3 regions of the Enterobacter sp. PL_is514 genome follow, and region 3 is predicted to be linked to each of the others. Evidence: predicted binding sites of a transcription regulator. Region 3 holds the regulator's gene; each other region holds the start of a gene.

What was found. The regulator PurR, encoded in region 3, represses purine synthesis genes. The targets are predictions, from matches to a motif close to CANGCAAACGTTTGCNTG.
Region 1: purE (5-(carboxyamino)imidazole ribonucleotide mutase) is a predicted target of PurR. The motif match lies at 2,968-2,985, and genes of this name have one in related genera.
Region 2: AC0TNG_RS12345 (nucleoside-specific channel-forming protein Tsx) is a predicted target of PurR. The motif match lies at 7,226-7,243, and genes of this name have one in related genera.

What each region holds. Positions count from the first base shown of each region.
Region 1 is NZ_JBVPGN010000032.1:249,093-259,083, forward strand. Features, by position in the region: gene AC0TNG_RS12820 (porin) at 1-80, shown strand, start outside; gene mnmH (tRNA 2-selenouridine(34) synthase MnmH) at 169-1,239, opposite strand; gene purK (5-(carboxyamino)imidazole ribonucleotide synthase) at 1,324-2,391, opposite strand; gene purE (5-(carboxyamino)imidazole ribonucleotide mutase) at 2,388-2,897, opposite strand; gene AC0TNG_RS12840 (YdgH/BhsA/McbA-like domain containing protein) at 3,069-3,278, opposite strand; gene lpxH (UDP-2,3-diacylglucosamine diphosphatase) at 3,415-4,137, opposite strand; gene ppiB (peptidylprolyl isomerase B) at 4,141-4,635, opposite strand; gene cysS (cysteine--tRNA ligase) at 4,810-6,195, shown strand; gene AC0TNG_RS12860 (metal-dependent hydrolase) at 6,282-6,803, opposite strand; gene malI (Mal regulon transcriptional regulator MalI) at 6,877-7,893, opposite strand; gene AC0TNG_RS12870 (PTS transporter subunit EIIC) at 7,977-9,476, opposite strand; gene ybcJ (ribosome-associated protein YbcJ) at 9,760-9,972, opposite strand; gene folD (bifunctional methylenetetrahydrofolate dehydrogenase/methenyltetrahydrofolate cyclohydrolase FolD) at 9,974-9,991, opposite strand, start outside.
Region 2 is NZ_JBVPGN010000032.1:141,991-151,981, forward strand. Features, by position in the region: gene queA (tRNA preQ1(34) S-adenosylmethionine ribosyltransferase-isomerase QueA) at 1-539, shown strand, start outside; gene tgt (tRNA guanosine(34) transglycosylase Tgt) at 593-1,720, shown strand; gene yajC (preprotein translocase subunit YajC) at 1,743-2,075, shown strand; gene secD (protein translocase subunit SecD) at 2,103-3,950, shown strand; gene secF (protein translocase subunit SecF) at 3,961-4,932, shown strand; gene AC0TNG_RS12335 (VOC family protein) at 5,075-5,440, shown strand; gene AC0TNG_RS12340 (helix-turn-helix transcriptional regulator) at 5,455-6,135, shown strand; gene AC0TNG_RS12345 (nucleoside-specific channel-forming protein Tsx) at 6,224-7,087, opposite strand; gene AC0TNG_RS12350 (SadB/YajI family lipoprotein) at 7,355-7,894, opposite strand; gene nrdR (transcriptional regulator NrdR) at 8,047-8,496, shown strand; gene ribD (bifunctional diaminohydroxyphosphoribosylaminopyrimidine deaminase/5-amino-6-(5-phosphoribosylamino)uracil reductase RibD) at 8,501-9,604, shown strand; gene ribH (6,7-dimethyl-8-ribityllumazine synthase) at 9,692-9,991, shown strand, end outside.
Region 3 is NZ_JBVPGN010000034.1:142,019-152,009, forward strand. Features, by position in the region: gene mdtK (MdtK family multidrug efflux MATE transporter) at 1-1,313, opposite strand, end outside; gene AC0TNG_RS16315 (riboflavin synthase subunit alpha) at 1,539-2,180, shown strand; gene cfa (cyclopropane fatty acyl phospholipid synthase) at 2,211-3,359, opposite strand; gene punC (purine nucleoside transporter PunC) at 3,658-4,857, opposite strand; gene punR (DNA-binding transcriptional activator PunR) at 4,972-5,883, shown strand; gene purR (HTH-type transcriptional repressor PurR) at 5,901-6,926, opposite strand; gene cydH (cytochrome bd-I oxidase subunit CydH) at 7,224-7,313, shown strand; gene AC0TNG_RS16345 (MFS transporter) at 7,477-8,643, shown strand; gene sodB (superoxide dismutase [Fe]) at 8,682-9,263, opposite strand; gene AC0TNG_RS16355 (C40 family peptidase) at 9,386-9,991, opposite strand, start outside.

The sequences.
Region 1 (9,991 bases), on a different contig from region 3:
TGGACTACGAGCACGTGTTCACCTCCAGCACCGACGACCTGGGCGACATGAACCTGGTGCGTCTGCGTTACGACTTCTAAGTCGTCTGTTCCCCGGTGGCGCTGCGCTTACCGGGGCTACAAAAGCACGCGTAGGCCGGGTAAGGCGTAGCCGCCACCCGGCTTTCTTTTAGCGACCAAGCCACTCTGCAACGTCTTCAAACGTCCCGCGATACACAATCTTCTCCGCTTTCTTCTCCAGCTGATAGCCGTACATCGGGTCGTAATAGTCGTTCAGGAGCGGTACAAGCCAGCTGAAGTGTGCGTCCGTGCTGCCAGATCGTTGCTGTTCCAGCAGCGCGGAATCTAACAGCACGGTGAATTCTGCATACCGCTGTAGCCCCAGACGGCGGCGAATGGCGAACAGGCCGTGGTGCAGGTACTCGCTGTACGCTTTCCAGCCCGCTTCTTCGCCGTAGGCAGCAGAAAAATCTGCCCACATATGGTCGAAATACTCTTCGCGCAGGCGTTCAAGACGGATCTCAAACGGATCCTCTACCACCACGATAGGCGCTTCAACCATGCGGTCACGCAGGCACTCCGGCAGGTGGTTGGAGCCAATCATCCGGCCTTCATCTTCCAGCACCCAGCGCGCGGCGTCTTTTTTCAATAGCTCAACCGCAAGGTGGTTTTCAAAGCTCGCCTGGGAAAGCTGCGGCGTGAGCGTGCGGCCAAACGACGAACCGCGATGGTGCGCCAGCCCTTCCAGATCGATGCCCTGCGCGTGCTGCTTCACCAGCAGGGTTTTACCGTTTCCGGTACAGCCGCCGATAAGCACTATCGGCTTTTGTGACTGCTCAATGGTCACCTGAATCGCCGTCTGGCGCAGGGCTTTATAGCCGCCGCGGATCAGCGGGTAGTCGATGCCCGCCTCTTTAAGCCAGGCCTGCGAGATATGCGAGCGCTGGCCGCCGCGCGCGCAGCAGAGAAAGCCCTCAGGATGGGCAAGGCTGGCTTCACGCCAGGCGTTAATACGTGTCTCACGCGTCTCGCCGTTCACCAGACTATGGCCAAGCGCCAGCGCGGCCTCGGGGCCCTGGCGTTTATAGCAGGTGCCGACGGCGGCGCGTTCGTCGTCATTCATCAACGGCAGGTTAATGGCGGCGGGCATCGCACCCTGGGCAAATTCAATCGGCGCGCGAACGTCGATTAAAGGGGTATCAGACGCGAGGATCGCGCGATAGTCCGTTCCATCGTTCATGGTTATTCCAGAAGAAAACTCAGCAGCAATGGGCGGGGATTGTACGCCGGGGAAGGGGAAGGTCAACTCCCCGGCGCAGATGTCTTACTTGAGCTTTGACTGTGCCCAGACGATACCGCTCGCATATTCCGGCGGCAGGAGAGGGATCATGGCTTCCAGGGTGGCGCTCAGGCGGCCCGTGTCGCTGTCGTTCAGGTTCAGGTGACCGACCTTACGACCCGCGCGAACCTCTTTGTCATACCAGTGCAGATGCACCAGCGGCAGCTTCAGCCAGTCGTAGTTCAGATCGGTGCCGATCAGGTTGATCATCACCGACGGGCTGTCCACCACCGGCTGCGGCAGCGGCAGGTCGGTGATCGCGCGCAGGTGCAGTTCGAACTGGCTGATGGACGCGCCGTTTTGCGTCCAGTGGCCGCTGTTGTGCACGCGCGGTGCAAGTTCGTTGATCAGCAGACCGGACGGGGTGATAAAGCACTCCATCGCCATGACGCCCACATATCCGAGTTCGTGCATGATGGCAGAAAGCATCTCTTCTGCCTGCGCCTGCTGCTCAGCATTGGCGTGCGGGAAGGCGACGCTGGTGCGCAGAATACCGTCCTGATGCAGGTTATGCGTCAGCGGATAAAAGACGGTATGTCCGTCGTGCCCGCGTGCGCCAACCAGTGACACTTCACCGCTAAAGTTGATGCCCTGCTCAACGATGCATTCGCCGTAGCAGTCGTCCGGCAGCTCGGCAGTGTCGTCTGCGCGCAGACGCCACTGGCCACGGCCGTCGTAGCCGCCCACGCGGCGCTTCACGATGGCCAGCTCGCCCAGCATCGCGAAAACATCATTCCACTCGCTTTTATCGGACAGGAGCTGCCACGGCGCGGTCGGCAGGCCGAGCTTGTCGAACAGCTGCTTTTGCGTCAGACGGTCGGCAATGATCGGGAACACGTCGCGGTTTACGAAGGCGTTATGACGCGCCAGTTCGCGGGTCAGCGCGGTTTCCGGCCAGCGTTCGATCTCGGCGGTGATCACGCTCTGGTGGAACGGTACGGCTTCAGGTTCAGCGTCCAGCCCGACGGGCCAGACGGCAATACCCAGCGGCTCACCGGCCTGACGCAGCATGCGGCCTAACTGGCCGTTACCGAGGACGCAAACCTGCTTCATGCCGCACCCCGCGGGTCCGGATTGTCCAGCACTTCGTCGGTCTGGGCTTTACGCCACGCCGCCAGACGCTGATGTAACGCTTTATCGTGCGTCGCCAGGATCTGCGCGGCCAACAGGGCAGCGTTCGCCGCACCCGCTTTGCCAATCGCCAGCGTGCCGACAGGAATACCGCGCGGCATCTGGACGATGGAGTAGAGGCTATCCACACCGCTTAACGCGGCGCTTTGTACCGGGACGCCCAGAACCGGCACCAGGGTTTTGGCGGCAATCATGCCCGGCAGGTGTGCTGCGCCGCCCGCACCGGCAATGATCACCTCATAACCGTTCTCTTCGGCGCTTTCGGCGAAGCTGAACAGTTTGTCCGGTGTACGGTGCGCGGAGACCACTTCGACGTGGTGCGGAACATTCAGGATTTCAAAGATTTCGGCGGCGAACTGCATGGTAGCCCAGTCGCTTTTGGACCCCATCACGATGGCGACACGCGCCGGATTATTGCGGGAAGACATGCGTCTTAAAACTCCTGTGGTGCGAAACACACTGCTTTCGAGGGCACAGAGAATAGCATGTTATACGGGCAAGGAAAACGGTTGCGCGGTTAAATCTTGAGCCGTTGTTGCCATCAATTCATAACAAAACAGACCGCATTCTGGCGGTCTGTTTTTGTCGAAGGGCAATCATTATTTCGTCAGTTCTGCGGTCATATACACGCGGTTGTCGACCTTCGCGCTGGTGATTTTGTAAGACGCGCCCTGTTCAGCAGCCTGTGCAGCAATTTTCGCTTCTGCGCGGTCAAGGGTTGAACCGGTTGCGCTGACGCTCTGCGCGAAAGCGCCGAAGGAAGCCAGGGAAAGAGCGGTAACTGCAACGAAAGTTTTGATGGATTTCATGGTCGTATTCCTTAAGTAATTTATCTTGGATAGGGCGTGATGCCCTGATGTGATAAATAATAGGCCGACCACGGGCTGATTAAAATCGAAACAATTTGCCAATATTGTTCAAAAAAATAGAATGAGCTGTAAGGGGTTAAAACGGAAAAGCGATCAGCTCCACGCCCTGTGGCGTGACTTTGACCATGGATCCTTCTGAGTGCCATGCACCCAACACCACGCGATGGGCCGGTTCGCCGTTGGCTATAAGGGAATGCACGTCAGGACGATGAGTATGCCCGTGGATCAACCACTGAACGCCATGTTTTTCCATCACGTTGACCACCGCTTGAGGATTAACGTCCATGATGGTCATGGATTTGCTGCTGTTGGCGGCTTTACTGCCCGCGCGCATTCTGGCGGCGATGCGGTTGCGGATAAACAGCGGCAGGGCGAGGAACAGCGTTTGGATCCACGGGGTGTGGACTTTGGCGCGAAACGCCAGGTAGCCGGTATCGTCGGTGCAGAGCGTGTCGCCGTGCATGATCAGCACCTTGCGGCCGTAGAGGTCGAGCACCTGCTCTTCCGGCAGCAGCGTCATGCCGCTTTCGCGGGCGTAGCGCTTGCCGATCAGGAAATCACGGTTGCCGTGAATGAAATAGCAGGGGACGCCGGAATCCACCAGCGCTTTAATGGCCGAAGCCATTTCACGGTGCAGCGGGTTAGGGTCATCGTCGCCAATCCAGGCTTCAAAGAGGTCGCCCAGGATGTACAGCGCATCGGCGCTTTTCGCTTCACCGCGTAAAAAACGCAGAAAACCGGCGGTTATCGCCGGTTCTTCTGTTTGCAGATGAAGATCCGCAATAAAGAGTGTCGCCACGAATTACTCGCTGACGGTCACGCTTGTAATCACAACGTCTTCTTTAGGAACGTCCTGGTGCATACCGCTGCGGCCAGTAGAGACGGCTTTGATCTTGTCAACCACGTCCATACCTTCAACCACTTCTGCGAATACGCAGTAGCCCCAACCCTGCAGGCTTTCGCCGGAGAAGTTCAGGAAGTCGTTGTCAGCCACGTTAATGAAGAACTGCGCGGTTGCAGAGTGAGGTGCCTGAGTACGCGCCATCGCCAGCGTGCCGCGGGTGTTTTTCAGGCCGTTGTTCGCTTCGTTTTTGATCGCTTCTTTAGTGGCTTTCTGGTTCATGCCAGGTTCGAAACCGCCGCCCTGGATCATAAAACCGTTGATCACGCGGTGGAAAATGGTGTTGTTGTAGAAACCTTCGCGGCAGTAGTCCAGGAAGTTTTTAACTGTTTCAGGCGCTTTGTCATCAAAGGTTTTGATTACGATATCGCCATGATTAGTGTGGAAAGTAACCATTTTTGCATCCTGTTCCGTTATTGTGGTACGTCGACCCGCGTTCGGGTCATCTATAGGGGCTTGTTATAGCATAACCACAGGATGCGATCACCTTGCATTGTGTGCTGCTTCGGGTTTGAATTACGGGTAGAATAGCCGGTTTTCAACCACACACGTGTTTACATGGAATCTTCGATGTTAAAAATCTTTAATACAATGACGCGCCAAAAAGAGGAATTTAAACCTATCCATGCCGGGGAAGTCGGCATGTACGTGTGTGGTATTACGGTTTACGATCTCTGTCACATTGGCCATGGCCGTACCTTTGTCGCCTTCGACGTGGTGTCACGCTACCTGCGTTTTCTGGGGTACAACCTGAAATACGTGCGCAACATCACCGACATCGACGATAAGATCATCAAGCGCGCGAATGAAAATGGCGAAAGCTTTGTCGCGCTGGTCGATCGCATGATCGCTGAGATGCACAAAGACTTCGACGCCCTGAATATTCAGCGCCCGGACAGCGAGCCGCGCGCGACCCACCATATTCACGAAATCATCGAGATCACCGAAAAGCTGATCGCACGCGGTCACGCCTACGTTGCCGACAACGGTGACGTGATGTTCTCGGTGCCAACGGACCCAACCTACGGTTCGCTTTCCCGTCAGGATCTGGATCAGCTCCAGGCCGGCGCGCGCGTTGACGTGGTTGACGTGAAGCGTAACCCAATGGACTTCGTGCTGTGGAAAATGTCCAAAGAGGGCGAACCAAGCTGGCCATCCCCGTGGGGCGAAGGCCGCCCGGGCTGGCACATTGAGTGTTCCGCGATGAACTGCAAACAGCTGGGCAAGCACTTCGACATTCACGGCGGCGGTTCAGACCTGATGTTCCCGCACCACGAAAACGAAATCGCGCAGTCCACCTGCGCCCACGGCGGCGAGTACGTGAACTACTGGATGCACTCCGGGATGGTAATGGTTGACCGCGAGAAGATGTCGAAATCGCTGGGTAACTTCTTTACCGTGCGCGACGTGCTGAAGTATTACGACGCGGAAACCGTGCGCTACTTCCTGATGTCCGGCCACTATCGCAGCCAGCTGAACTACAGCGAAGAGAACCTGAAGCAGGCGCGCTCGGCGCTGGAGCGTCTGTACACCGCGCTGCGCGGTACCGACAGGTCTGTTCCTGCTGCAGGTGGCGAAGCGTTCGAAGCACGCTTTGTTGAGGTGATGAACGACGACTTCAACACCCCGGAAGCTTACTCCGTGCTGTTCGACATGGCGCGCGAAGTGAACCGCCTGAAGTCAGAAGATATGGCGGCGGCGAATGCGCTGGCGTCCCATCTGCGTAAGATCTCTTCCGTGCTCGGCCTGCTGGAGCAGGATCCGGACGTGTTCCTGCAGAGCGGTGCGCAGGCGGATGACGGCGAAGTGGCGGAAATTGAAGCGTTGATCAAAGCGCGTCTGGAAGCGCGTCAGGCGAAAGACTGGGCGGCGGCCGATGCGGCGCGTAACCGTCTGACCGAGATGGGCATCATTCTGGAAGACGGCCCGCAGGGTACCACCTGGCGCCGTAAGTAAGTCTGTAACGCCCGGTGGCGCTTACGCTTACCGGGCCTACGGGTAAAAGTAGGCCGGGTAAGGCGCAGCCGCCACCCGGCTTTTTTTTACCTTCTTCTCCACCACAACATTCCCATTAGCACAACCCCCGGCAGCCACACCCACAGCAGTTCTGAAATAATCACCTGATGCCCGTACGGCGTGGTATAGCGTGAGAGCGCAAACGGCGCGACCTTAATCACCTGCCACGGCGCAAAGAAGCGTTCATCTGACCACGGCCACAGCCAGCCGACGCCTTTTCCGCCTGTGGTAATCGAATCCAGCAGGCTGTGCGACAGCAGTGATACCGTTAAAAACAGCCAGCACCGCGTCAGGCTGGCCCTGAACCATCGTCGTCCAGTCAGCACGCAAAGTATCGGCACCACAAAGGCGAACAGCAGGGAGTGGGTAAAGCCGCGATGGCCGAAAACATTTCCATACGCGACGCCGAACTTAAACGCCAGCACGTCGGCGTCCGGCAGCATGGCGAGAACAATCCCGGCAAACAGCAGGCGGGGAGGAATCACTTTGGTTCCCAGGCCCAGGCCCAGACAAAGCGGAACAGCAGCGTGCGTAATAACGGTAGGCATTGATATTATCCATGGCAAATCATGGAAATATAGCAGTAATCTCGCCTTAACAGACCTGTTCTGAATTCTGATTTTACGCCGACTCGCGCGCGATAAGCTGCCCGGAAAGCGTAATGCGCTGGGTTTGCAGCGTCGGCTCCTTTAGCGTGCGAATAATCAGCCCGGCAGCCTGACGCCCCGTCTCTTCGCTGGCGGATGAGACATAGGTAAATGACGGCGAGGTGAGGTTTACGTGGAGCATATCTTCGAAACCGACCAGCGCGACCTGCTGTGTTAAAAACACATCTTTACCCACCGTACGCCCGACCTGATGAATACCGGAGATGGAGCCGATCATGGCATCCGGCGAGTGGCAGAGCAGGGCGGTGATAGTATTGTTTTTTTCCAGCAGCTGGCGGGTGGCGAAACCCGCAGCCAGGGTGTCATCGCTGCAGGCCGGAGAGTATTCATCGCGCCAGACCAGCCCGTTTTGCGTCATCGCGCTGCGAAAACCGAGCAGGCGCTGCTCGCGGATAAGGCAGCCTTCACGTCCGCCAATGTAGGCGATATTGCGATGGCCGCGCTCGATAAGATAACGCACCGCCAGGTTTGCCGCCTGACGGTTGTCGCGCATCACCAGATTGCATTTTTCATCCAGCAGCGACTGAGAGACCACCACCAGCGGTAGCGGGCAGCGGCGAATCTGTTCCGGTAGGGTAGAGGTGCGGGTATCCGAGGCCAGATAGATCACCCCGGCGACGCCCTGCTGCTTAAACGACAGCAGGCAGCGCTCAAGATGGTCATGGTCGTTCTGGGGCTGTCCGAGAAAAACCATATACCCCTGTTTTTCAAGATCCTGAACGATGCTCGCCATCACCTTGATGGAGAAACTGTCGCTAAAGTCACGGAGGATCAGGCCAATCAGATTGGACGTATTGGCGCGGAGGTTGGCAGCGGCAACGTTATGAACATAGCCCAGCGTATTGATGGCAGCGTTGACCTTCTCGATCGTTGCCTCTGAGATTTTCCCTTTCTGGCGCAGCACCAGCGAGACGGTTGAAACTGACACACCCGCGTGCTTTGCGACATCAATAATGCTGACTTTCTTCAAAACCGCTCCCTGAAATTTGCCGATTATCAGCCAGATAAAACACGTCTCCCAGCGTACAGGAGACGTGTCGCTCAGGCATCTTATTATTTGCCGATCATGGTGGACATGGTCTGGGCGATAAACTGTGCTCTGGCACCGAAAATCACCTGAATACCGTTATCGCCGACGAAGACCACGCCGCGCGCGCCGAGTCCGTTCAGGCCGTCTTTATCCACCACCTCGCTTTTTGTCACTTCCAGGCGAAGACGGGTGATACAGGCACCGACGGAGTCGATGTTATGCGCCCCGCCCAGCAGGGTGATGATCTCGGTCGCGAGTTCAGAATCCGATTTCTCATCCGCGTTGGCGGTCACTTCAGTGCGGCCCGGCGTTTTCACGTCGAAGCGACGGATCACAAAGCGGAACGTGAAGTAATAAATCAGGCCCATTGGAATGCCGATGATAATGGCGCTCAGGAAGTGGGTCTGGTAGCCGTTAAACGACGGCAGGATCCCGAATGACAGATAGTCGATAAAGCCCGCAGAGAACGACTTGGCGATATGCGCATGCAGCAGGTACATGGTCATGTAGGCCAGACCCGCCATGATGGCGTTAAAGACGTACAGAATCGGTGCCACGAAGATAAAGGTAAACTCAACCGGTTCGGTGATCCCCGTCAGGAAGCAGGTCAGCGCCGCGGAGAACAGAATACCGGCCGCGATTTTCTTATTCTTCGTATGGGCTTCGTGATACATCGCCAGGCACGCCGCAGGCAGCGCGAACAGCATCAGCGGGAATTCACCCTGCATGAACTTACCGGCGTTCTGGTAGGTGTCGCTGCTGAAGGATTTCACCCCTTCTTCCAGCATCTTGAACCAGATGGTCTGGTCGCCATGGATCACCTGGCCTGCCTGGGTGGTGTAATCGCCAAACGAATACCAGAACGACGGATACCAGATATGGTGCAGACCGAGCGGGATCAGTGCGCGCTCCACCAGACCGAAGATAAAGGTCGACGCCGCCTGATTATCGCCGTTTACCACCACGGAGAGCGCGTCGATACCGGCCTGGATATGCTGCCAGACGTACGGCAGCAGCAGCCCCATCAGGAACGAGAGGAACGCCGTTGCAATCGCCACGAAGCGCTTGCCGGAAAAGAAGCCGAGGAACTCCGGCAGCTGCATGGTGTGGAAGCGGTTATAGCACCAGGCCGCGAGAATACCGCAGATCAGGCCGCCGAAGACGCCCATCTGCAGCGTCGGAATGCCCACCACCATGGCGTATTTCCCGCCCTGGGAGGCCATTTCCGGCGTGATGCTTAGCACGGTGCTGATGGTGATATTGGTGACAAACACCGAAACGGCCGCAGACAGCGCCGCGATGCCGGATTCTGACGCCAGACCCACGGCGGAGCCAATGGCAAACAGCATTGGCAGGTTATCAAAAATAACCCCGCCTGCGTTCATCATCAGCGGCAGGTGGAACTTATCGCCGAAGGCCAGCAGCAGGCCCGCAGCGGGAAGCAGTGAAATTGGCAGCATTAAGGCGCGACCAATCATCGATAACTTAGACAGCGATTTAACAAACCCTGATATCAGACTCATGCTGATTTCCCCCGAATAGCGCTTTTTTTGGCGCTGTTATTGTAAGTAGAACGTTTTAGTAGAACGTTCTACTTATCGTGGGCAAAGAGTGAAAAACGCGCAACTGAATTTTCACGTTTCAACAGATGAAATAGCGATTATTTGAAGTGGATCGATAAATAACCGTGATGGGTGTGAGGGGATAGTGAGAGAAATTGCCGGGTGGCGGCTTCGCCTTACCCGGCCTACAAACGGAGACCGTACGTAGGCCCGGTAAGCGCAGCACCACCGGGCATCAAAGGGCTCAGGCCGTAACGGTTACGCTCTGTCCTTCAAAGCTCACGGTCTGGCCCGCGACAATCTTGCAGCGCTTGCGCGTTTCTACCACGCCGTCGACTTTCACCCGCCCGTCGGCGATAACGATTTTCGCCTGCGCGCCGCTTTCGCTCCAGCCTTCCAGCTTGAGCAGATCGCACAGCTCAACGTGCGGATGTTTACCTAATGAAAAAGTCGCCATCTTACGCGTCCTCTACGTC
Region 2 (9,991 bases), on a different contig from region 3:
CGCCGACCGCGGGCCTGCATTTTGATGAGCCGCTGCTGGAAAAACTGCGTGCGAAGGGCGTGGAGATGGCGTTCGTGACGCTGCACGTCGGCGCGGGGACCTTCCAGCCGGTGCGCGTGGACAGCATTGAAGACCACATCATGCACTCTGAGTATGCTGAAGTGCCTCAGGATGTGGTGGACGCGGTGCTGGCGGCGAAAGCGCGCGGTAGCCGCGTCGTGGCGGTCGGGACGACGTCTGTGCGCTCGCTGGAGAGCGCCGCGCAGGCGGCGAAAAACGATCTTATCGAGCCGTTCTTTGGCGATACGCAGATCTTTATCTACCCGGGCTACCAGTACAAAGTGATTGACGCGCTGGTGACCAACTTCCATCTGCCTGAATCGACGCTGATTATGCTGGTTTCCGCGTTCGCGGGCTATCAGCATACGATGAATGCCTACAAGTCTGCGGTAGAACAAAAATATCGCTTTTTTAGCTACGGGGACGCGATGTTTATCACGTACAATCCGCTGGCTTTGAATGAGCGTGTCGGGGAATAAGTCCGCGGCACCGTTTTACAACGTTGGACTGTTTTTCTGACGTCGGAGAAAAAATGAAATTTGAACTCGATACCACCGACGGTCGCGCGCGTCGCGGTCGCCTGGTGTTTGATCGCGGCGTGGTGGAAACCCCCGCGTTTATGCCTGTGGGCACGTACGGCACCGTAAAAGGGATGACGCCGGAAGAAGTAGAAGCCACTGGCGCACAGATTATCCTCGGCAACACCTTCCACCTGTGGCTGCGTCCGGGTCAGGAGATCATGAAGCTCCACGGCGATCTGCACGATTTCATGCAGTGGAAAGGCCCCATCCTGACCGATTCCGGTGGCTTCCAGGTCTTCAGTCTGGGCGATATCCGCAAGATCACCGAGCAGGGCGTACACTTCCGTAACCCGATCAACGGCGATCCGATTTTCCTCGATCCCGAAAAGTCGATGGAGATTCAGTACGATCTCGGCTCTGACATTGTGATGATCTTCGACGAATGTACGCCGTACCCGGCGGACTGGGACTACGCAAAACGCTCCATGGAGATGTCCCTGCGCTGGGCGAAGCGTAGCCGTGACCGTTTTGACTCTCTGCAGAACAAAAATGCGCTGTTCGGCATTATCCAGGGCAGCGTTTACGAAGATTTACGCGATATCTCTGTTAAAGGTCTGGTAGAGATAGGTTTTGATGGCTACGCTGTCGGCGGTTTGGCTGTGGGTGAGCCGAAGGAAGACATGCACCGTATTCTGGAACATGTCTGCCCGCAAATCCCGGCGGATAAACCACGATACCTGATGGGCGTGGGTAAACCAGAAGATCTGGTTGAAGGCGTACGCCGCGGCATTGATATGTTTGACTGCGTCATGCCAACCCGCAACGCGCGTAACGGCCACTTGTTCGTTACCGATGGCGTGGTGAAAATCCGTAACGCGAAGCATAAGAGTGACACCAGCCCGCTCGATTCCGAGTGCGATTGCTATACCTGTCGCAATTATTCTCGCGCGTATCTGCATCATCTCGATCGTTGTAACGAGATTTTGGGCGCGCGTCTCAATACCATTCATAATCTTCGTTATTATCAGCGCTTAATGGCTGGTTTACGTAAGGCTATCGAAGAGGGTAAATTAGAGAGCTTCGTGACCGATTTCTACCAACGTCAGGGGCGGGATGTTCCACCGTTGAACGTTGATTAATTTTAATAATGAGGGAATTTGAATGAGCTTTTTTATTTCTGATGCGGTAGCGGCAACAGGTGCTCCAGCGCAGGGCAGCCCGATGTCTCTGATTCTGATGCTGGTTGTGTTCGGTCTGATCTTCTACTTCATGATCCTGCGTCCCCAGCAGAAGCGCACCAAAGAGCACAAAAACCTGATGAACTCCATTGCGAAAGGCGATGAAGTACTGACTAACGGTGGTCTGGTCGGTCGCGTAACCAAAGTGGCTGAAAACGGCTACATTGCTATCGCCCTGAACGACACCACTGAAGTGGTCATCAAACGTGACTTCGTAGCTGCCGTTCTGCCGAAAGGCACCATGAAGGCGCTGTAATCCCAACTTTTCCCAAAGGGAACTGCCGTGTTAAACCGTTATCCTTTGTGGAAGTACATCATGCTGGTCGTCGTGATTCTCGTCGGCCTGCTGTACGCGCTTCCCAACCTGTATGGTGAGGATCCGGCTGTTCAAATCACTGGCGCGCGCGGTGTCGCCGCCAGTGAGCAAACGCTGATCCAGGTCCAGAAAACGTTACAAGAAGAAAAAATTACCGCTAAGTCTGTGGCTCTGGAAGAGGGGGCAATTCTTGCTCGCTTCGACACCACCGACACGCAGCTCCGCGCTCGCGAAGCGCTGATGGGCGTGCTGGGTGACAAATACGTCGTGGCGCTTAACCTTGCCCCTGCAACCCCGCGTTGGCTGGCTGCGATGAAAGCAGAGCCAATGAAACTCGGTCTTGACCTGCGTGGCGGCGTTCACTTCCTGATGGAAGTGGATATGGATACCGCGCTTGGCAAGCTGCAGGAACAGAATATCGACAGCCTGCGCAGCGATCTGCGTGATAAAGGCATCGCTTACACCACCGTGCGTAAAGAAGATAATTACGGCATGAGCATCACGTTCCGCGACAGTGCGGCGCGCGATCAGGCTGTAGATTACCTGACCCAACGTCACCGTGACCTGGTCATCACCTCTCAGGGCAGCAACCAGCTGCGCGCGGTGATGACCGATGCGCGTCTGAAAGAAGCGCGTGAATATGCCGTTCAGCAGAACATCAACATTCTGCGTAACCGTGTAAACCAACTGGGCGTGGCTGAGCCGCTGGTACAGCGTCAGGGTGCTGACCGTATCGTGGTTGAACTGCCGGGTATCCAGGACACTGCGCGTGCGAAAGAGATTCTGGGTGCGACCGCAACCCTGGAATTCCGTCTGGTGAACTCCAACGTCGATCAGTCCGCTGCAGCCGCAGGGCGTATTCCGGGTGATTCCGAAGTGAAACAGACTCGCGAAGGTCAGCCTGTTGTGCTGTACAAACGCGTGATTCTTACCGGTGACCATATCACCGACTCCACGTCGAGCCAGGACGAATACAACCAGCCGCAGGTTAACATCTCGCTTGATAGCGCGGGTGGTAACATCATGTCTAACTTCACCAAGGACAACATCGGCAAGCCGATGGCAACCCTGTTCGTGGAGTACAAAGACAGCGGTAAGAAAGATGCAAACGGTCGTGCGGTGTTGGTGAAAGAGGAAGAGGTGATTAACATCGCCAACATCCAGTCTCGTCTGGGTAACAGCTTCCGCATTACCGGTATTAGCAACCCGAACGAAGCGCGTCAGCTCTCTCTGCTGCTGCGTGCCGGTGCGCTGATTGCGCCAATTCAGATTGTTGAAGAACGTACCATTGGTCCAACGCTGGGGATGCAAAACATCCAGCAGGGCCTGGAAGCGTGTCTGGCCGGTCTGGTGGTGTCTATCCTCTTCATGATCTTCTTCTATAAGAAGTTTGGTCTGATTGCCACCTCCGCGCTGATCGCGAACCTGGTGCTGATCATCGGCATTATGTCCCTGCTGCCGGGGGCCACGCTGACCATGCCGGGTATTGCGGGTATCGTTCTGACCCTTGCGGTGGCGGTCGACGCCAACGTACTGATTAACGAACGTATCAAAGAAGAGTTGAGCAACGGTCGCTCTGTTCAGCAGGCGATTGATGAAGGTTATAAAGGCGCGTTTAGCTCCATCTTCGATGCGAACGTAACAACACTGATTAAGGTTCTTATCCTGTATGCAGTGGGTACTGGCGCGATCAAAGGCTTTGCGATTACAACCGGTATCGGTGTCGCAACGTCAATGTTTACCGCTATTGTCGGCACCCGTGCCATCGTGAACCTGCTGTACGGCGGCAAGCGCGTCAAAAAGCTGTCTATCTGAGGAGTGCGTTGTGGCACAGGAATATACTGTTGAACAATTGAACCACGGCCGTAAAGTCTGGGACTTTATGCGCTGGGACTACTGGGCCTTCGGCATTTCAGGTTTCCTGCTGATTCTGTCCATCGTCATTATGGGCGTGAAAGGCTTTAACTGGGGTCTCGATTTCACCGGTGGTACGGTTATCGAGATCTCCCTGGAAAAACCGGTCGATATGGACCAGATGCGCCTGTCTCTGCAGAAAGCGGGCTTTGAAGAGCCGCTGCTGCAGAACTTCGGCAGCAGCCGCGACATCATGGTGCGTATGCCGCCGGTGCACGATGCTAACGGCAGCCAGGAGCTGGGCAGTAAGGTTGTTAGCGTGATTAACGAAACAACCAGCCAGAACGCGGCGGTTAAGCGTATTGAGTTCGTCGGCCCAAGCGTGGGTGCTGACCTGGCCCAGACCGGTGCGATGGCGCTGCTGGTGGCGCTGATCTCCATCCTGGTGTACGTCGGTTTCCGCTTTGAGTGGCGACTGGCGGCCGGTGTGGTTATCGCCCTGGCGCACGACGTGGTGATCACCATGGGCATACTGTCGCTGTTCCACATTGAGATTGACCTGACGATTGTGGCATCCCTGATGTCCGTTATCGGTTACTCACTGAACGACAGTATCGTGGTATCTGACCGTATTCGTGAAAACTTCCGTAAGATCCGTCGCGGTACGCCGTACGAAATCTTTAACGTGTCGTTGACCCAGACGCTGCACCGTACCTTGATCACCTCCGGTACTACCCTGATGGTGATCCTGATGCTGTTCCTCTTCGGTGGTCCGGTGCTGGAAGGCTTCTCGCTGACCATGTTGATTGGTGTTACCATCGGTACAGCGTCGTCTATCTACGTCGCGTCCGCACTGGCATTGAAACTCGGCATGAAGCGCGAGCACCTGCTCCAGCAGAAAGTCGAGAAAGAAGGGGCGGATCAGCCGTCCATTCTGCCGTAAGGCGACGTTTAGCGCGTTATCGAAATCCCGGTCGGTTGACCGGGATTTTTTTTATCTCCTTCTGACAAACACTCCTGACAGTATGCTGTCAGGAGCCCTGTCGTAGACTCCTTCTGAACCCAAACAACAGGCAGGAGGATGTATGAAAAGCGTCATTAACTGGTTTGAAATTCCGGTCTCGGATATGGAGCGCGCCATCAAATTTTATGAGCCGGTGATGCAGCTCGCGCTGCGTCGCGAGAAAATGGACTGCGCGGAGCTGGCGGTTTTCCCGCATGAGGATCCCGCCACCGGAGGCGCACTGGCAAAATTTGACGGCGTTACACCGTCTTTGCAGGGCGCTATTATTTACCTGCATACTGACAATCTGGCGGCCACGCTCGATCGCATCGCCTCTGCGGGCGGCGAGTGCGTGTTTGGCCCGCTGGAACTGCCGCATGGCATTGGCACTATCGCATTGTTTACCGACAGCGAGGGCAACCGCGTCGGCCTCCATCAACCTGCCTGAGAGCGGAATAATATATGACCCGACGCGCTGACCGTTTGTTTCAGATTGTGCAGATCCTGCGGGGCAGGCGTCTGACAACGGCAGCGCATCTGGCGGACCGGCTTGGCGTGTCCGAGCGCACGGTCTACCGCGATATCCGCGACCTGTCGCTTTCCGGTGTGCCGGTGGAAGGTGAAGCAGGGAGCGGATATCGGCTGATGTCGGGTTTTGACCTGCCGCCACTGATGCTGACAAATAAGGAATCTGAGGCGCTGATCGTCGCGATTCGCCTGCTCAAAACCTGGGGAGGCGAATCGCTGTCGCGCGAGCTGGAGTCGGCTCAGGAAAAGGTGCTGGCGATTCTGCCCGAGGAGAGTCGTCGAAAGGCGGAGCAGACGCGGATCTACGCCCCGGATTTTTGCATGCAAAGCCACTCCCGCAGCGATTTTGACAGGATTCATCAGGCGATTTCCGCCCAACAGGTGCTGGCGCTGCATTACCGTGATGAAGCAGGACAGCTGTCTAATCGTGAGGTTCAGCCGCTGGGGCTGTTCTTCTGGGGAGAGCGCTGGCTGCTGGCGGCGTGGTGTGAACGGCGCGATGACTATCGCTGTTTCCGGCTCGACAGATGCCTCAATATTGTGACTACGGAAAGGCGGTTTAGCGAGAGTGCGGACAGGTCTCTGGCAGATTTTTTGCGGAAGGTTAAGCAGTAAAAAGCCGGGTGGCGGCTACGCCTTACCCGGCCTGCATTCGGATCGTTGGCCCGGTAAGCGTAGCACCACCGGGCGAAACCCACACTGATTAGAAGTTGTAACCTACAACCAGGTAGCCACCCCAACCGGTTGATTTAGACGTGAAGTCACCCTCACCCCAGTTAACGGTATCCCCACCTTTCCACTGGCCGCCGTTATGGAAATAACGCGCGACGACAGAGTAGTGCCAGTGATCGTAGTTCAGGGCCAGAACGTGGCTGGACGCGATAGAGTTACTGGTACGGTTCTTGTCATCACCCAGATCTGAGCCCCAGTCGAAGTTGGTGAAGCCGATGTAGGTCAGTTGGCCACCCCAAACCTGAGTGATTGGCACAAAGTATTTTACTTTGAAACGGTAGCCATCCCACTCGTTTTCGTTTGAAGCGCCATAGTTCTGCCACTGGTATTTAGCATACACGTTCAGAGACAGGCCCATTGGCAGACCGGTATCGATATCTGTACCCAGACCCATGTACCAGGTGCTCTGACGGCTGCCTTTGTTATCGCCCATATCGTAGATATAGTTGTTGGCGAAATACCATTCTTTGAACGGACCAAAGCTCAGGTCGGTACCCGTCAGTTTATCAATAGAGAAACGCGGTTCGATTTCCATGAACAGCGGGGAACCGTCGGACCAGATACCTTTGTCGTTACCGTTACCCCAGTCAAAGGTCTTAGGAATATCGATATAGCCGTAGAAATCAAACCAGTCTTTTTTAGCAAACGCTTCGTATTCCAGATAAACGTCGTTGTTCAGCTTCGGAGAAAAGCGCGTGTGGTAGCTGCCGACCACGTTAACGCTCTGGTGCCACCAGTCGGAGAGATATTGTGGTTTATCGTTTTCCGCTGCGTTAACAGTGAAAGAGGAAGAAAGTGCCAGCACGGCGCCAGCTGCGAGTAATGTTTTTTTCATAATCATGCCACTGATTGAAATTCCCTTCCGGGAGTGAAAAATGCGCGAATTGCGTTTCTAAATATTTCGTGTTTCTGCGGTGCCTATTATAGGAATCCCTGCTCACAAAAATATGTGTTGTTTCACATATCTCTCACACGCGTAATCGATTGCGTTCACGTTTGCGTACTTTAAACGGCCGGGATTGTAGCGGCAATCATTTATGTTGCCAATCCATACGAAATGTAAATGTTAGCGGAGTGACATTTCACTCCGCTAAAAGTGGGGTTACTGAGCGGCGGGCTGGATATCGTGAATGCGGATGAAACCTAACTGATCCGGAGTCAGTCCGTTAAGCTGCAGTGGAATGTCAACATCGCTCGGAGCCAGCACGCTGGCCGGTGCGGTGAACAGCTGACGGTTAACATTCACCTCCTGGTAGCTCTCCGTGGTGCCCTGGATCTGTCCCCATTCGACGGTGCCGCTGAAGGCTGGCAACGGATCGTTGGATTCTCCCTGGATGCGTAATGTTGCGCGAGTACCATTTGCATTTGCCGCCACGTTCACCAGAGACATTTTCAGCGTGCCAATCTGACTATTGAGCCGCGCGGGCGTATTCGCCCCCGGTAGCAGATAAACCCCGCTGCTGGATTTAGCATTCAGCGCGTTTTGCTGGGTGATCTTCACCGTTTCTTTGTTCAGTTTGTCCATCGCCGTATTGAGCGTATTTACGCTCTGTTTCATCTGACGGACTTCGGTTTGCTGTGCACAGGCGCTAAGGGTGAAGAGGCTCCCCACCAGCAAAATTTTCAGGTAACGTCTTGTCATTGCGTTTATTTCCTTGAAATAACGGATCGTCCTAATGGTAGCCAGCATCATCGTGTCAGACATAGATCCTTTGTCTCAAAAAGCTCTTCCTTTGTTGTCAGGCCAGATCAGGGTAAAATGAAAATTAGTTAACCGGATAACAGGGATACCGTATGCATTGCCCATTCTGCTCCGCTGTGGATACCAAAGTCATCGACTCTCGTCTTGTGGGCGAAGGGTCATCCGTACGCCGTCGTCGGCAATGTCTGGTGTGCAACGAGCGTTTCACGACCTTTGAGGTTGCTGAGCTGGTAATGCCGCGCGTGGTAAAAAGCAACGACGTGCGAGAGCCGTTTAACGAAGAGAAACTGCGCAGCGGGATGCTGAAGGCCCTGGAAAAACGTCCCGTCAGCGCGGACGACGTTGAAATGGCGTTAAACCACATAAAATCTTACCTTCGTGGTTTGGGTGAGCGTGAAGTGCCGAGCAAAATGATCGGCAACCTGGTGATGGAGCAGCTGAAAAAGCTCGATAAGGTCGCCTATATCCGCTTCGCTTCGGTCTACCGCAGTTTCGAAGATATCAAAGAGTTTGGCGAAGAGATCGCCCGCTTACAGGATTAAGCTCATGCAGGATGAGATTTACATGGCGAGAGCCATGAAGCTGGCGCAGCGCGGTCGTTTTACTACCCATCCTAACCCGAACGTCGGGTGCGTTATCGTCAAAGATGGCGAGATCGTGGGGGAGGGGTTTCACTATCGTGCCGGCGAACCGCATGCTGAGGTTCATGCGCTGCGCATGGCCGGCGAGAAGGCGCGCGGTGCTACGGCCTACGTCACACTGGAGCCCTGCAGCCATCACGGGCGTACGCCGCCGTGCTGCGAAGCGCTTATCGCGGCAGGTGTTTCGCGCGTGGTCGCATCGATGCAGGATCCGAATCCGCAGGTAGCCGGACGCGGTCTGTATCGCCTGCAGCAGGAAGGCATTGACGTCAGCCATGGCCTGATGATGCAGGACGCGGAAGCGCTCAACAAAGGCTTTCTGAAGCGCATGCGCACGGGGTTCCCGTATATTCAGCTCAAGCTGGGCGCCTCGCTGGACGGTCGTACGGCGATGGCAAACGGCGAAAGCCAGTGGATCACGTCGCCACAGGCAAGGCGCGATGTGCAACGTCTGCGCGCGCAAAGCCATGCTATTCTCACCAGCAGTGAAACCGTTCTGGCTGACGATCCGGCTATGACCGTGCGCTGGGACGAACTGAATGCCGATACTCAGGCGCTTTACCCGCAGGAGAACCTGCGTCAGCCGCTGCGTATTGTCATTGATAGCCAGAACCGGGTGACGCCGGAGCACCGCATCGTCCAGCAGCCGGGTGAAACCTGGATTGCCCGCACTAAAGAAGATACGCGCGAATGGCCGGAAGGCGTGCGCAGCATTATGGTGGCGGAGCATAACGGTCATCTGGATCTGGTGGTGCTGATGATGCTGCTCGGCAAGCAGCAGGTGAACAGCATCTGGGTCGAAGCCGGGCCAATGCTCGCCGGTGCGCTCTTACAGGCCGGACTGGTGGATGAATTGATTGTTTACGTTGCGCCTAAACTGTTAGGTCACGATGCGCGCGGCCTGTTTGTGCTGCCTGGCCTTGAAAAACTGGCCGACGCACCGCAACTCAAATTTAGCGAGATTCGTCCGGTAGGTCCGGATGTCTGCCTCCACTTAACGACAGCGTAATTGCTCCTGAAATAGGGAAGCAGTGCGCAAAGTATTATGATAAAATCCGCCCCCCTGCGGGGCCAAATGAACCCGTAAAGGAAGAGTATGAACATTATTGAAGCTGCTGTAGCTACCCCGGACGCTCGCGTCGCCATCACCATTGCGCGTTTCAACAACTTCATCAACGACAGCCTGCTGGAAGGTGCTATTGACGCCCTGAAACGTATCGGCCAGGTTAAAGATGACAATATTACCGTTGTTTGGGTTCCAGGCGCTTACGAACTGCCACTGGCGGCGGGCGCGCTGGCGAAAACCGGTAAATATGACGCGGTGATTGCACTGGGTACCGTTATTCGTGGCGGCACTGCGCACTTCGAATACGTTGCGGGCGGTGCAAGCAACGGT
Region 3 (9,991 bases):
ATCATCATCATAATCGCCGCCGACGTCAGGCCGATGATAAAGCCCATCCAGAACCCCGCCGGTCCCATGCGGTCAACCACAAGGTCGGTCAGGGCCAGAATATAACCACACGGCAGACCCAGCACCCAGTAGGCGATGAAAGTGATAAAGAAAATGGAGCGCGTGTCTTTATAACCGCGCAGCACGCCGCTGCCAATCACCTGGATGGAGTCCGAAATCTGGTAAATCGCAGCCAGCAGCATCAGGTGCGATGCCAGCGTAACGACTTCCGGATTGTCGTTATATAGCAGGGCAATCTGCTCGCGAAGCGCCACGGTGAAAAGCGCTGTGCAAATGGCCATGCAGACGCCGACGCCCAGTCCGGTCCGCGCGGCGGTTTGCGCATCGAGCGTCGAACCTTGTCCCAGGCGGAAGCCCACGCGAATCGTCACTGCCGCGGCCAGCGACATTGGCAGGACGAACATCAGGGAGCTGAAGTTCAGCGCAATCTGGTGCCCGGCCACGTTCACAATGCCCAGCGGGGAGACCAGCAGGGCAACCACGGCAAACAGGGTCACCTCAAAGAACAGCGCAAGGGCAATCGGTAACCCTAACTGCACCAGACGCGTCATGATGCTCCAGTCCGGCGTGCTGAATCTGTTCTCGTTGCGAATGTCGCGCATGGAGCGGGCGTGCTTCACGAAGGTAAGCATCGAGAAGAACATCACCCAGTAAACGGCTGCTGTCGCCACGCCGCAGCCGACGCCGCCCAGTTCCGGCATCCCGAAATGACCGTAGATAAAGATATAGTTAACCGGGATGTTGACCAGCAGCCCGATAAAACCCATCACCATCCCGGGCTTGGTTTTCGCCAGGCCTTCACACTGGTTACGCGCTACCTGGAAAAAGAGGTAGCCGGGCGCACCCCAAAGCAGGGCACGCAGATAGCCCACGGCTTTATCCGCCAGGGCCGGGTCAATGTTATGCATAGCGCGGATGATATGGCCCGCGTTCCAGAGCACGACCATGATCAGCACGGAGACAAACCCTGCCAGCCAGAACCCCTGACGGACCTGATGGGCAATGCGCTCGCGACGACCCGAGCCATTGAGCTGAGCGATAACAGGCGTGAGCGCGAGCAGCAGACCGTGGCCGAACAGGATGGCCGGAAGCCAGATTGACGTACCGATAGCCACGGCCGCCATATCGGTGGCGCTGTAGCCACCTGCCATTACCGTATCCACAAATCCCATTGCGGTCTGGGCCACTTGCGCGATGATCACTGGTATAGCCAGTGCCAATAACTGGCGCGCTTCATTCATGTACTTCTGCACGTGAACACCTTTATTTTGTTGTTATTTGAGAGACTAAAAAAGCCGCCGAAACGGGCAGCGAGAAGAAAATGCAGGGGGGTGCCAGCTATTGTAGCGGGCTTTAGCTATTTATCTAGTGAAAAAATCGCCAGAAAATGCGCTCCGCTGGCAACCTGTTTTTCCAACTGTTATTGTGGTGGGATTAAACGGTGTCACCACCGTCCGGAAAAAACAGGAGTTGTAAGCATGTTTACTGGTATTGTGCAGGGCACCGCCAAAGTGGTGTCCATTGATGAAAAACCTAATTTCCGTACTCATGTTGTTGAGCTGCCGGAATATATGCTTGAGGGCATTGAAACCGGTGCGTCGATTGCGCATAACGGCTGCTGTCTGACCGTGACCGAAATTAACGGCAACCAGATTAGCTTTGATTTAATGAAAGAGACGCTGCGCATCACCAACCTGGGCGAGCTGGCGGTGGGCGATACCGTCAACGTTGAACGCGCGGCGAAGTTCAGCGATGAGATTGGCGGCCACCTGATGTCCGGCCACATCATGACCACCGCTGAAGTGGTAAAAATCGTGACCTCGGAAAATAACCGTCAAATCTGGTTTAAAATGCAGGATCCGTCATTAATGAAATACATCCTCTATAAAGGATTTATTGGCATTGACGGGATTAGCCTGACGGTGGGGGAAGTGACGCCAACGCGTTTTTGCGTGCATTTAATTCCTGAAACGCTGCAGCGCACCACGCTGGGTGCCAAAAAACTGGGGCATCGCGTGAATATCGAAATCGATCCGCAAACCCAGGCGGTGGTGGATACTGTTGAGCGCGTGCTGGCAGCAAAAGAAGCCGCAATAATAAAGACCACTGAAGAAGAATAAAAAATAACCCCGGATATCCGGGGTTATTTTTTAGCGTGCGACACGCAGTCCGTGTTCAATCCCCCGGCTGAATACCACCTGCCAGAGCTGAATATCCCGTGCGCGAAACGCCCCCGCGCAGGCATTCAGATAATAGCTAAACATCCGTTTGAATCGTTCTGAATAGTTGTCCGCAATCTCGGGCCAGGCTTTCTGGAAACGTTCATGCCACGCCATTAAGGTGGTGTCGTAGTCCGCGCCAAAGTTATGCCAGTCTTCCATCACGAAATGGGATTCACTGGCGTTGGCGATCTGGCGAACGGACGGTAAACAGCCATTCGGAAAGATGTATTTATTGATCCACGGGTCAACGTTATTGTCGGTCCGCTTAGAGCCGATGGTGTGCAGCAGGAAGAGCCCGTCCGGTTTCAGATTACGATCCACCACCTCAAAGTAGGTATCGTAGTTTTTTGGCCCCACGTGCTCGAACATGCCGACGGAAACGATCCGGTCGAACTGCTCGTTCAGGTCACGGTAGTCCTGCAGCCGGATATCCACATCAAGACCCTGACAGCGCTCTCGCGCCATTTTTTGCTGTTCCGCTGAAATCGTGACGCCCACTACGCTGACGCCATAGTGCTTCGCCATAAAATACGCCAGCCCACCCCAGCCGCAGCCGATATCCAGCACGCGCATGCCGGGCTGTAGCTGCAGCTTCTCGCTAATCAGACGCAGCTTTGCCTGCTGCGCTTCCTCAAGCGTCGACGCGTCTTTCCAGTAGGCGCAGGAGTACTGCATGAACGGGTCCAGCATGCGGCTGAACAGGTCATTGCCGAGATCGTAATGCTCTTTGCCGACGATCCACGCGCGTTTTTTACTTTGCAGATTGAACAGTCGGGCAGAGGCGACGCGCAGGGTGTCTTTCAGATTGCGCGGGAGTTGGTTTTCCAGACCGGCACGCAGCACGCTGGCAAAAAAGGTATCCAGACGTTCGCACTCCCACCAGCCGTCCATATAGCTTTCTCCCAGGCCTAACGATCCCTCCCGCAATACGCGTTTAAAAAAGTCGGGATGTTTAACCTGAGGATCGGATGGCGATGATCCATTGATAGTGATGCCTGCTCGACCTAACAGTTCACTGACGATCCGGGACCAGTTATCGTCCGGAACGCTGACTTCTTCTATACACGATGAACTCATAGCTTCTCCATCACCCTGATGTGATCAGAACCTTCAAACAGCGTAGACGCTTTTTTTGGTTTGTGAGAAATCTCACGGTAAATACCGCGAGGCTAATATCCGACGTAGAACAGAGGAAGGGAGATAACCCTTGCCGAAATGCCTTCCATGGTAAAACGGGAGCGCTCCGGCTCCCGTTAACACTTAATATTTATCGTATTTAATCGAACCAAATTTAGTATAGGCCTCAAAATTTGGTGATTCAATAGAAAATTGTTAGCAACCTAATCACTGAAATGTAACATGATTTCTGGCGCAATCAGGCATGCGAGGTTTCCACCTGAGCGCCGCTATCCTGCTCACGCTGCGCGGAGGCCTGCATGCGATAGCCCGTCACCGCCAGCGCAACGGTGACCAGCATCACGCTGGTGGTGGTTAACAGTGGCGTCGCAATCAGCGCCGAGACCACCAGACTTGCCAGGAAGCACAGACCCAGCTGCAGGGTATTTTGCAGCGCGGCGGCGCGGCCTGTCGCCTGCGGGAACGGACGCAACGCTTGGGCTACAACAATCGGGTAAATCGCCCCGTTCGCCACGGCCATCACGCAGAAGGGGATCAAAATTTCAGCCAGGCCCGCGCCCGGAATAAACCCGACGGCCCAGGTGCCGATGACGCTCAGCGCATACAGCACCAGCAGCCATGGCAGCATTTGCTGACCTTCCCATTTTTGCAGCGCCGCGCGACAGCCGTACCCGCCCACCAGGAAGGCGATAGTCTGCGGAACATAGCTCAAACCGATGGCCGCCGGGCTGTAGCCCATATCGTGCAGAATGAACGGCGAGCCGGTAAGCCACGCGAAGAAGCTGGCCGAACAGGCGGCGTAAATCAGGACATTGCCGCGATACGCTTTGGCGCTCAGCAGGGAGGTGAAGGTAATCGGCTTCGCATCCGCATGCGCCTCTTTTTTATGCGCGGGCTTAAGGGCAAACGCCGGCAGCATCAGTACCAGCGTGATGGCAAACAGCGTGGCAAAAATGGCCTGCCAGTCAAAGTGCGCGAGGATCCAGCTGCCCAGCAGCGGAGCCAGGGCAGGGGAAAGACCCACCAGCGGCATAATGGTGGCGAAAATACGGTTTGTGCGGTTAGCCGGATAGTAGTCGGTCACCAGCGCCTGCCAGGTCACCGCCGCAGCACAGACGCCCACGGCCTGAATAAAGCGCAGCACCAGCAGCCAGGTGGCATCGCGCACCCACAGCATCCCCAGGCAGCCCACGGCAAAAATGGCCAGACCCAGCAGCAGTACCGGTTTACGACCAAAGCGATCCGAGAGCGGTCCCCACAGCAGCTGCGCGAAAGCGAAACCGGCAAGGAACAGGCTCAGGCTGGCGCTGATGGCCGCCGCAGGGGTTTGCAGGTCTTCCTGCATCGCGGCAAACGCGGGCAGGTACATGTCGGTGGCCAAAAAGCCCAGCACGCTTAAGCCGCCGAGCCAGACTAAAAATCCTTTCCTGGGTTGCATTCTCTTATTCTCCTGAGGAGGCAGGTGTACGTTGGCGGAGAGTGTAGGGAGTGCAAAGCGGCTTGTGAAACGCTAATATTTGGCGGGTGCATTCAAATTTTTTGCAGGCAGAAAATGTGGTCAGATTATTCTCTTGAAGTGGTCGATGCTGTTGCACGTAACGGCAGCTTTAGCGGTGCAGCGCAGGAGCTGCACCGCGTCCCTTCGGCCATCAGCTACACGGTGCGTCAGCTGGAGGAGTGGCTGGCGGTTCCGCTGTTTGAGCGGCGCCATCGTGATGTGGAATTAACGCCCGCAGGGGCGTGGTTTTTGAAGGAAGGGCGTTCTGTTATCAAAAAAATGCAGATCACCCGCGAACAGTGTCAGCAGATCGCTAACGGCTGGCGGGGGCATCTTTCCATCGCGGTGGATAACATCGTTAAGCCGGAACGTACCCGGCAGATGATCGTCGATTTCTATCGTCATTTTTCAGATGTCGAGCTGCGGGTCTCGCAGGAGGTGTTCAACGGCGTCTGGGATGCGCTGGCGGACGGCAGGGCAGAGATGGCAATCGGGGCCACGCAGGCGATCCCGGTCGGGGGACGTTACGCCTTTCGCGATATGGGCATGCTGAGCTGGAAGTGCGTGGTGGCAAGCGATCATCCGCTGGCGGTGATGGAGGGGCCGCTCAGCGATGATACGCTGCGCAACTGGCCGTCGCTGGTGCTGGAGGATACCTCCCGTTCATTGCCGAAGCGTATCACCTGGCTTCTGGACAACCAGCGGCGGGTGGTGGCCCCTGACTGGGAATCGTCGGCGACGTGCCTCAGCGCCGGACTGTGCGTCGCGATGGTGCCCGTTCATTTCGCGCGTCCGCGCATCGATACCGGAGAGTGGGTTGAGCTGACGCTGGAGAATCCGTTCCCGGATGCGGCCTGCTGCCTGACCTGGCAGCAAAGTGATGTCTCGCCTGCGATGGCCTGGCTGCTGGATTATCTGGGAGACAGCGAAACGCTAAACCGGGAATGGTTACGGGAGCCAGCATAGCTGGCCCCGTAAAGCGATTAACGACGGTAGTCGCGGAACGGACCGTCCGCAACGGAACGGCGTTCGATAAGACGCGGGTGAACTTCAATGGACTGCGACTCTTCACGTTTGTTGACGATCCTGTCCATCAGCATATTGAAGGCCGTTTCGCCCAGCGAATCTTTCGGCTGGTGAATGGTGGTCAACGCTGGCGTGAAGAAACGCGCGTTACGCACGTTGTCATACCCGATCACGGAAATATCCTGCGGTACGCGCAGACCCAGCTCGTCGGCAGCGCAGAGCGCGCCCATAGCCATGATGTCACCCCCGCAGAAAACGGCGGTCGGACGGTGTGGCTGGGAGACGATCTGCTGCATTGCGCGGTAGCCCGACTCCGGCTCAAAGTCGCCCTGCACAATCCAGTTTTCCGGCACGTTGATCAGCGCTTCTTCCATCGCTTTCATAAAACCGGCCAGACGGCCCGCGCCGGTGTTGCGCTCCAGCGGACCGGGGATCACGCCAATCTCGCGGTGACCGCGTTCGATCAGATAACGACCGGCCATATAGCCGCCTTCAAAGGCATTATCGATAACGGAATCAGTGAAATCCGCGCGCGCTTCGCCCCAGTCCATGACCACCATGGGAATATGGCGATACTCTTCGAGCATCGACAGTACGGATTCCGGGTACTCGGAACACATTACCAGCAGGCCATCAACGCGCTTTTGCGCCATCATCGACAGGTAGGCACGCTGTTTTTCTATGCTGTTCCATGCGTTGCCCAGAATCAGGGTATAGCCTTTCTGGAAGCAGTTCTTCTCTACCGCTTCAATGATCTCGGCAAAATAGGCCGCTTCACTGCTGGTGGCCAGCAATCCAATGGATTTGGTGTGATTAACCTTGAGGCTGCGCGCAACCGCACTTGGCGAATAGTGCAGCTCTTTGATCGCTGCCCAGACGGCGTTGCGCGTCTCTTCCGCCACGAAGCGGGTTTTGTTAATTACATGTGATACGGTTGTAGTGGAAACGTTTGCGCGTTTTGCTACGTCTTTAATTGTTGCCATTAAATGTCACTCCAGACCATATCCTAAACTCCTGAAAAACTTGAAGGTAAACGTTTGCCTTCTCTCACCCTTATCACGCAATCTTGAATTGCGGCACGCCGGGAAAACGACACGGGACGTCAGGAGGGGGTCAATGGCCGGTACGCTAATAAATTTAGCGTGGAATTTTGTCCTATCTTGATGAAAAGGGGAAGAGGTAAAGTGTTTATCAGCCTAAATCCAGGAAGATTTTTGACGTAAATTATGCAAAAATGAGCAGGCTCACTTTTCGTGGGGGGATTAAAAGGAGAAAAATTGATGAGTTCCGATCTGAAGTTTTCGCTGTTCACCACCGTTATTGTGCTGGCTCTGATTGTCGCGGCCGGTCTGACGGCTGCGCTGCACTGATTTACGCGGAGGGAGAGCCTTCTCCCTCCCGATCGACCCGATTGTTACTTCTCTGGCAAAAATCTTTTGCCATTTTGTTAACTTCTCATTTTTTGTGATTGATGTCATGCTTTCCGCTTCTTTGTTCTGTGTCACCACATGACACGGCATCCGGAGTTGACGCATGAAAATCAATTTTCCCCTGCTGGCCCTGGCGATTGGCGCTTTTGGGATTGGCACCACTGAATTCTCCCCGATGGGGTTACTGCCCGTCATCGCCCGCGGCGTGGACGTCTCGATCCCTGCGGCAGGGATGTTAATCAGCGCCTATGCTATCGGCGTGATGGTGGGGGCGCCGCTGATGACGCTTCTCCTTTCGCACCGCGCGCGCCGCAATGCGCTGATTTTCCTGATGGCGATTTTCACCCTGGGTAACGTGCTTTCGGCCATTTCGCCGGACTACACCACGCTGATGCTGTCTCGTATTCTGACCAGCCTTAACCACGGCGCGTTCTTCGGGCTGGGATCGGTCGTGGCTGCCAGCGTGGTGCCAAAACATAAGCAGGCCAGCGCCGTAGCAACCATGTTTATGGGGCTAACGATTGCCAACATCGGCGGGGTGCCTGCGGCAACCTGGCTGGGGGAAGCGATCGGCTGGCGGATGTCCTTCCTGGCAACGGCCGGGCTGGGCGTGGTCGCGATGGTGGCGCTGTTCTTCTCCCTGCCGAAAGGCAGCGCGGGTGAACGTCCTGACGTGCGCAGAGAGCTGTCGGTGCTGGTGCGCCCGCAGGTCCTCTCCGCGCTGCTCACCACCGTGCTGGGGGCAGGGGCGATGTTTACCCTCTACACCTATATTTCACCGGTATTGCATGACATCACCCACGCAACGCCTCTCTTTGTGACCGCGATGCTGGTACTGATAGGCGTGGGCTTCTCGATCGGCAACTATCTCGGCGGGAAATTTGCCGACCGTTCCGTGAGCGGCACGCTGAAGGGCTTCTTAACCCTGCTGATTGCCATCATGATTGCCATTCCGTGGCTGGCGCGTAATGAGTTTGGGGCCGCGATCGCAATGGTCGTCTGGGGAGCCGCCACCTTTGCCGTGGTGCCGCCGCTGCAGATGCGCGTGATGCGCGTCGCGCATGAAGCGCCGGGCCTCTCATCGTCGGTCAACATCGGCGCCTTCAACCTGGGCAACGCGCTCGGTGCGGCGGCCGGTGGGGCCGTGATTTCAGGGGGACTGGGGTACAGCTTTGTGCCGGTGATGGGGGCGATTATTGCCGCGCTCGGCCTGCTGCTGGTGATGATGTCGGGTCGTAAACAGCCTGAAGCAGCCTGCGCTGCGGAATAAACCAAAAACGCAGAAGGGCGAACCCTTCTGCGTGTCTCTTACGCGGCGAAGTTCTTCGCGACAAAGTCCCAGTTAACCAGTGCCCAGAAGTGCTCCAGGTAGTTCGGGCGCGCGTTGCGGTAATCAATGTAGTAAGCGTGTTCCCATACGTCCACGGTCATCAGCGGCTTAGCGCTGGTGGTCAGCGGGGTGCCTGCGTTAGAGGTGGACACGATAGCCAGTTTGCCATCCGCCTCTTTAACCAGCCACGTCCAGCCCGAACCGAAGTTCTTGATGGCTGCATCGGTAAATTTCGCTTTGAAATCCGCGAAGCTGCCAAAGGCGGCGTTGATAGCGGTAGCCAGTTCACCGGCAGGTTCGCCACCGGCGTTTGGCGCCAGGCAGTGCCAGTAGAAGGTGTGGTTCCACACCTGAGCCGCGTTGTTGAATACGCCACCCTCTGAGCTGCGGACGATCTCTTCCAGCGTTTTGCCTTCAAAATCGGTGCCCTTGATCAGATTGTTCAGGTTAGTGACGTACGTCTGGTGATGCTTGCCGTAATGATATTCCAGGGTTTCCGCAGAAATGTGCGGTGCCAGGGCGTCTTTTGCATACGGTAGTGCAGGTAATTCGAACGACATTGCTTCTCTCCTTATTGTATTTTGCGTTGCCAATAACCACACAGACAACAAGGACAGGATAGCAAATTGAAAGGGTATGCAAAAGAGGAACTTACCCTGCCACGGGTGTGGCAGGGCAGGGGTTAGCGAATGGTTTTCGGCGTCATCACGCGACGTGCGCCGACGTAATGGCGTACCCAGTAGTCTTCACTGAGAGAGGTGATCTGAATATCCTGGCCGCTACGCGGTGACTGGATGAATTTTCCGTTACCGACATAGACGCCGACGTGGTCAGCCGTGCCGCGACCCTGAGTGCGGAAGAACACCAGATCGCCGTTTTCCAGCTCACCGCGGTCAACCGGTGAGGCATCGCGCAGGTGGTACATCTCATTAGCGGTACGAGGAATGCGGAACTTGACCAGATCTTTATAGGCGTAATAGACGAGGCCGCTGCAGTCAAAGCCGGTACGCGGCGAGCTGCCACCCCAGTGATAGGGTTTGCCAATCTGCCCCATCAGTTTGTTCATCGCGGTTTTTTGCGCTTTCTGTACGCGCACCTTATGCACTTCCGCTATTTTCGTGACCTTCGTGCATTTCGCCTTGTGGCCTTTACGCGTGATGCATTTTTCAGTAACAAGGTTAGCGGCGGTTTGCGAAGCTTTACTTTTGGCGGAGTGGGCAGTACGGGAAGGTTTGGTTTTCGTCTTGCTGGAAGCGGTCTGTTTCGTCTGAGCCGGTGTTTTTTTCTT